DNA from 2 places in the Faecalibacterium sp. Marseille-P9312 genome. Region 2 is predicted to be linked to the other one. Evidence: a T-box and tRNA genes for the amino acid it is inferred to sense, from the RefSeq annotation. Region 2 holds a T-box; the other holds one or more tRNA genes.
The links. The T-box of region 2 lies ahead of F3G95_RS06780 (valine--tRNA ligase). A T-box ahead of a tRNA ligase gene usually reads a tRNA of that ligase, here a tRNA-Val.
Positions count from the first base shown of each region.

Region 1: it has a tRNA-Val gene. The T-box ahead of F3G95_RS06780 (valine--tRNA ligase) is inferred to sense a tRNA for this amino acid. The anticodon was not compared.

Region 1 is NZ_CABVEW010000009.1:56,259-59,656, reverse strand. Features, by position in the region: gene F3G95_RS08490 (ABC transporter ATP-binding protein) at 1-694, opposite strand, end outside; tRNA gene F3G95_RS08485 (tRNA-Gly) at 893-968, opposite strand; tRNA gene F3G95_RS08480 (tRNA-Phe) at 1,000-1,072, opposite strand; tRNA gene F3G95_RS08475 (tRNA-Asp) at 1,241-1,314, opposite strand; tRNA gene F3G95_RS08470 (tRNA-Val) at 1,318-1,393, opposite strand; tRNA gene F3G95_RS08465 (tRNA-Gly) at 1,401-1,476, opposite strand; gene F3G95_RS08460 (sulfide/dihydroorotate dehydrogenase-like FAD/NAD-binding protein) at 1,793-2,638, shown strand; gene gltA (NADPH-dependent glutamate synthase) at 2,640-3,398, shown strand, end outside.
Region 2 is NZ_CABVEW010000007.1:5,148-8,545, forward strand. Features, by position in the region: gene F3G95_RS06780 (valine--tRNA ligase) at 1-1,301, opposite strand, end outside; T-box leader at 1,360-1,586, opposite strand; gene F3G95_RS06785 (bifunctional homocysteine S-methyltransferase/methylenetetrahydrofolate reductase) at 1,699-3,398, opposite strand, start outside.

The sequences.
Region 1 (3,398 bases), on a different contig from region 2:
AAGCGATGAGCTCTTTGAGCTCCTTGACAAACGCCTTGATGACCGCGATTCCGGAGAAGTTCTCCTGCGCAAAGTCGGACAGGTCAGAGAACGCCTGCTGGCGCTTCTCCCACGTTTTGGTCATGGTCTTGCCCATCACGGTGCCGATGGCAAACATGAACGCTGCCGGGATGAGGGCCAGCATGGTCATGCGTCTGTCCATGCACCACATCCGGTAGAGGGCCAGCAGACCCAGCACCAATGCGTCAAAGAACATCAGGATGCCGTCGCCGAAGCACTCCTGGATGGTGTCGAGGTCGTTGGTGTAGAGGCTCATGAGGTTGCCGACCTTGTTCACCTGATAGTACTGCTGGGACAGACGGCGGCTGTGGTCGAACATCTTCTCCCGCAGATCCGCCTGCACCCGGATGCTGGTGCCGAAGAAGCAGATGCGCCACAAAAAGCGCCCCACCACCATGAACAGCACGATCCATATCATGGGCAGGCAGATGTGCTGGAACAGCACCTCTTTCGTGAAAGGCATCGTCTCGCCCCTCACCACCACCTGTCCAAGGTTGACGCCGTTGATGACCAGACGATAGAGCTGCGGCACAAGCAGCTGGATATAGTCCACCATCAGCAGCGCAAGGATGCCCAGTAGCAGCGCGGGCGCGTGGCGCAGATAATAGCGGTTGATGTACTTGCCGAATATCACTGGTTTTCCCTCCCTTTCCCATAGCACAGAGGCGAGCCAACGCCCGCGGGCCGAACTCCCGCAGGCGGTCAGCCCGCCTCTGTTTGTTGCACGATAGTCTCAGTATACGGCTCAGCACACTGCATTGTCAACATTTGATGCAGTTTCTGTTGAAAAAAGCCATCGTCGTGCATCTCTGCACAAACGATGGCTTCATGTTGGAGCGGCCGACGAGGCTCGAACTCGCTACCTCCACCTTGGCAAGGTGGCGCTCTACCAGATGAGCTACGGCCGCAGATACGGCACATCACTGCACCGTTTAGGGATGCCTCCGATCGGAATCGAACCAATGACACGGGGATTTTCAGTCCCCTGCTCTACCGACTGAGCTACAGAGGCATAGAAAGTGCATTTATCCCTGCACTTCCCCGAATCCATCTCCTGAATCGGGGTCCCCGCAAAAGCTTGCGAATGCAAGGTTTTGTGGGGAAGAGGAGGAATTTCAGCGCTTGTCACTGCAATCTTGCTTGCAAGATTGCCCGACAAGCCGCTGACATTCCGACGAAGCGACCCGGATCGGGCTCGAACCGACGACCCCCAGCGTGACAGGCTGGTGCTCTAACCAACTGAGCTACCGGGCCACATGGTGGAAGTTAACGGGCTCGAACCGCTGACCCTCTGCTTGTAAGGCAGATGCTCTCCCAGCTGAGCTAAACTTCCACAAAAATGGAGCGGCCGACGAGGCTCGAACTCGCTACCTCCACCTTGGCAAGGTGGCGCTCTACCAGATGAGCTACGGCCGCATATCCATTGTGGCGCGCCGGGCGTTCCCGGCGACGTCGATTATTATACCGCAGCTTTCGCCTCTTGTCAACTACAAATTTGCATTTTTTGAAAAAAGGGACATTTCCGTCTCCCCACTGCGTACAAAGCTGCGCCGCCGTTCAAGTTTGCCGCAGCTGACGCGAAGAAAATTTAATTGCTTTCCTTTCTTAATGTCGTTATAATTAAGATTGTCAAATCGTTGCTGAACTTTCGCGCCTGCCGCTTCGGGCTGCTGCACCGAGGAACAGGCGTGTTTTCATGCAGGGGAGAATATAGGAATAAGGAGCAAACGCAATGTACAAGATCACGGAAAAGGTGGCGCTGAACCCCACCGTTACAAAGATGGTCATTGAAGCCCCGCTCATTGCCAAAAAGGCAAAGCCCGGCCAGTTTATCATTGTGCGCCCGTTTGAAGACAGCGAGCGCATCCCCCTCACCGTCGCAGGCTATGACCGCGAGAAGGGTACTGTGGACATCATCTTCCAGATCGTCGGCGGCACCACCATGGAGCTGAACAGCCTCGAAGTGGGGCAGAGCGTCCACGACTTCGTCGGCCCGCTGGGCCGCGCTACCGAGGTGGAAGGCCTGAAGAAGGTCTGCGTCGTCGGCGGCGGCGTGGGCTGCGCCATTGCGCTGCCCATCGCCCGTGAACTCCACGAGCAGGGCTGCGTTGTCCACAGCGTGGTCGGCTTCCGCAGCAAGGACCTGCTCATCCTCGAGGATGAGTTCAAGGCCTGCAGCGACGAGCTGCGGATCATGACCGACGATGGCAGCTACGGCACCAAGGGCGTCGTCACCGCTGCCCTCGACGAGCTGGTGGCTGCCGGCAACCAGTACGACCTGGTCATCACCATCGGTCCGCTCATCATGATGAAGTTTGTGGTCAAGACCTGCCAGAAGCACGGCCTCAAGAGCATCGTCTCCATGAACCCCATCATGATCGACGGCACCGGCATGTGCGGCGGCTGCCGCCTGACCGTGGGCGGCGAGACCAAGTTCGCCTGCGTGGATGGCCCCGACTTTGACGGCGACCTCGTGGATTTCGACGAGGCAATGGCCCGCGGCACCATGTACCGCCCCTTTGAGGCCAAGGCCCGGGAAAAGGCCTGCAATCTGTTCAAGACTCAGGAGGGAATGTAAAATGGCTTTCAATATGGACCCCAAAAAGTGTCCCATGCCCACCCAGGACCCCAACGTCCGCAACAAGAATTTTGAGGAAGTGGCTCTGGGCTACACCGCCGAGATGGCCGTGAACGAGGCCAAGCGCTGCGTCCACTGCAAGAACAAACCCTGCCAGACCGGCTGCCCCGTCGGCATCGACATCCCCGAGTTCATCGGCCATGTGGCCGAGGGCGACTTCGAAGCCGCCTATCAGGTCATCAATCGTTCCTCTTCCCTGCCCGCCGTCTGCGGCCGCGTCTGCCCGCAGGAGAGCCAGTGCGAGGGCAAGTGTACCCGCGGCATCAAGAACGAGCCCGTCGGCATTGGCCGTCTGGAGCGCTTCGTGGCCGACTGGCACCGTGAGAATGTCCACACTGCCCCTGTCGTGCCTGCGTCCAACGGCCACAAGGTCGCCATCATCGGCGCGGGCCCTGCCGGCCTGACCGCCGCAGGCGACCTCGCCAAGCTGGGCTATAAGGTCACAGTCTATGAGGCCCTCCACGTGGCCGGCGGCGTGCTGATGTACGGCATCCCCGAGTTCCGTCTGCCCAAGGCCATCGTCCAGCAGGAGATCGACGGCCTCAAGAAGATGGGCGTCGATTTCGAGTGCAACATGGTCATCGGCAAGGTGCTCACCATCGACGAGCTGATGGGTGAGTACGGTTATGAGGCCGTCTTCGTGGGTTCCGGTGCCGGCCTGCCCCGCTTCATGGGCATCCCGGGCGAGAGCCTGAAGGGC
Region 2 (3,398 bases):
CCCCACCACAGCTGGCGGCTGATGCACCAGTCGCGGGTGTTCTTCATCCAGTTCATATAGTTCTTGGTGAAGCGCTCCGGCACGAACTTGATGTCGCCCTTCTCCACGCTCTCGATGGCGGGCTTGGCCAGAGGCTCCATCTTGACGAACCACTGCTTGGACACCATGGGCTCGATGGTGGAGTGGCAGCGGTAGCAGGTGCCGACCTCGTGCTTCAGCGGCTCGATCTCCTTCAGGAAGCCGCCCTCCTTCAGGTCCGCGAGGATGGCCTTGCGGGCCTCGAGGGTGGTCATGCCGGCATACTTGCCGCAGTCCAGCACATGAGGCTCGTTGACGGTGTTCTTGCCTGCAGCAAACAGAGCATCGGCAGCAGCCTTATCGGCAGCGCCGGTCATGCGACCGTCGTAGGTGAAGACGCGGACGATGGGCAGGTCATGGCGCAGGCCGACCTCAAAGTCGTTGGGGTCGTGGGCCGGGGTGATCTTCACGACACCGGTACCCTTGGTCATGTCGGCGTGCTCGTCGCAGACGATGGGGATCTCCTTGTTCAGCAGGGGCAGGATGACATGGCAGCCGTGCAGATGAGCATAGCGGGGGTCATCGCCGTTGATGGCAACAGCGGTATCGCCCAGCATGGTCTCGGGACGGGTGGTAGCCAGTTCCAGCATCTCGCCGGTCTCCTTGACCGGGTAGAGCAGGTGCCAGAAGCTGCCGTCCTTTTCCTCATACTCCACCTCGGCGTCGGAAATGGAGGTGTTGCAGTGGGGGCACCAGTTGACCATGCGGTTGCCGCGGTAGATGAGGCCCTTGTCGTACAGGCGGACAAAGACTTCCTTGACAGCCTCAGAGCAGCCCTCGTCCATGGTGAAGCGCTCACGCTCCCAGTCGCAGCTGCTGCCCAGCTTCTTGAGCTGGCTGACGATGCGGTTGCCGTACTTGGTCTTCCAGGCCCAGGCGCGCTCCAGGAAGCCGTCGCGGCCCACCATTTCCTTGGTCAGGCCCTCAGCACGCATGGCCTCCACGACCTTGGCCTCCGTAGCGATGGAAGCGTGGTCCGTGCCAGGCACCCACAGGGCGGCATAGCCCTGCATCCGCTTGGTGCGGATGAGGATGTCCTGCATGGTGTTGTCCACGGCGTGGCCCATGTGGAGCTGGCCGGTGACATTCGGAGGGGGCATCACGATGGTGTAGGGCTTCTTGTCGGGGTCGGCCTTGGTGTGGAAGCAGCCGCCATCCAGCCAGAACTGGTAGATGCGGTCTTCCACCTGGCTCGGATCATACTGTTTTGCAAGTTCTTTCATAGTATCCTCCCAGATGAATAATTGGAGTGGGACGAAAAAAGCCGCCCCACGGAGCGTTCCATGGGACGGCTGTAATATAACCGCGGTACCACCCAAATTGCACACGGCTTTCTGCCGCATGCCCCTTGATGCCCCGATAACGTGGGGCAGACCCGGAGGCGACTACTCTTGTTTCCCCGCCTCTGCTCAAAAGCGACAGCACGCCGCACCGCCATACCGGGTTTTCAGCAGCCCCCGGCTCTCTGGATGGCGAAAACGACACACACTCTTTTTCCTTGCATTTATAAAAAGAATATAGCGTTTTTTGTGCGTTTTGTCAATCTCTTTTTGTCCGGAACAAAATTTTCACATCCTTGTGCGGGGCCTTCGCTCCCTGCGTCAGGCAGATTTTTTCTTCTCACCCTTCCGCGTCCAGAAGCTCCGTTTTCAGCCGGGCAATGAGCCGCTCCATCAGGGCCACACGGTTGAAGGGGGTCATGAGATAGAAGCCGTCGGCGTAGGGCAGAGCCTCCCGGGCCATCTGCATCGACACCTCAAGGCCCAGCGCCTCGCCCTGCTCCCGGTCGAGGCCCGCGAAGCGCTGGATGATGTCCTCCTCCACATGGATGCCGTTGATCTCGTTTTCCATAAAGATTGCGTTCCGCTGGCTGACCACGGGCATGATGCCGGCCAGAATTTTAGCCCGTTCACCCAGTGTCTGACGGGCCTTGCGGAGATTCTCCACCGCCTGTGCCGACAGCACCGGCTGGGTCAGGAAGCCCGACATCCCATTTTCCAGCTTTTCCACGGCCCGGCGCAGCTCCACGTCAAAGTTCCGGGCGTTGAGGTTCAGCGCACCAAAGACGGTCATGGCCGAGGGCATCTCCCGACCCTCCCCGGCCAGCGAGACGATGTACTGGGCCAGCTTGCGGGAGTTGAACTGGTAGACATTCTTCACCTCGTCCCGCTCTGCGGTGGGGATGGGGTCGCCGGTGATAGCCAGCACCTCCCGCACGCCCTCGGCGTAAAGGCCCAGCAGAAGGGCCTTGGTGGCGTTGAGGTTGCGGTCGCGGCAGGTCATGTGGGGCAGAGCACACATTCCCAGTTCCCGGTGTACCCGGCAGGCCACGAGGGAGGAATCCATCCGGGCCTGTGCGATGGGGCAGTCGGCGATGGTCAGCAGGTCAGCGCCTGCGGCCTGCAGCCGCCGTGCGCCGTCCAGATAGCCGCTCAGGTCGGCCACCCGGGGCGAATCCAGTTCAATGGCGATGACCTTCTCGCCTGCGTTCAGTTTCCGCAGGAAGGCATCATCTTTTTCCACTGCCGGTGCAGTCCCGGTGGAAAGTTTCGTTGCCGGAGCGGCTTCGGTCTGCTGGGGCAGGGCATCCAGCTCTGCACGCAGGGCCGCGATGTGGGCGGGCGTCGTACCGCAGCAGCCGCCCAAAATACGGACGCCCGCAGCGGCGATCTGCCCCATCTCCCGGGCAAAATACTCAGGCTTGCCCTGATACAGCACCCGCGCCCGGGTGACCACCGGATAGCCCGCGTTGGGCATCACCGACAGGGGCAGCAGCGTCTCGCCAAGGCCCTGCACCAGTTTCTTCATCGCGCCGGGGGCCGAGACGCAGTTCAGGCCCACGGCGTCCACCACGCCGCTCTGCTCCATCCGGCGCAGCAGGTCGCGGAACAGCAGGCCCTCGCGGGTGTAGCCGTCCGGCAGCACCGCGAAGGACACCATGACAAAGGCGTCCGGCACGGCCACACGCAGTGCCTTTACCGCCTCCACAATGCCTACATCGGAGCTGAGCGTCTCGAACAGAAAGTTCTTTGCACCCAGTGCGGCGAACTGCTGCGCCACAAGGCCGTAGGCGCTGCTGGCCGGGGCAGCTTCGGTGTCCGGGGCCGGGCCGAGGTCAGCAAAGACGGCGGCGTCCTTCTCGGCGGCAGCATCACAGGCCAGTTTCAAGCCCGCCTCGGCCAGCTCTTCCCAGCCCGGCATCTGTGCCGCCGCCATCCGGGGCAGACCGAAGGTGTTGGTCTTGATGGCCTGCGCACCTGCGGCCAGATATTCCGCATGGACCTTCTTCACGCCCTCGGGGTCGGTGAGGTTGGCCATTT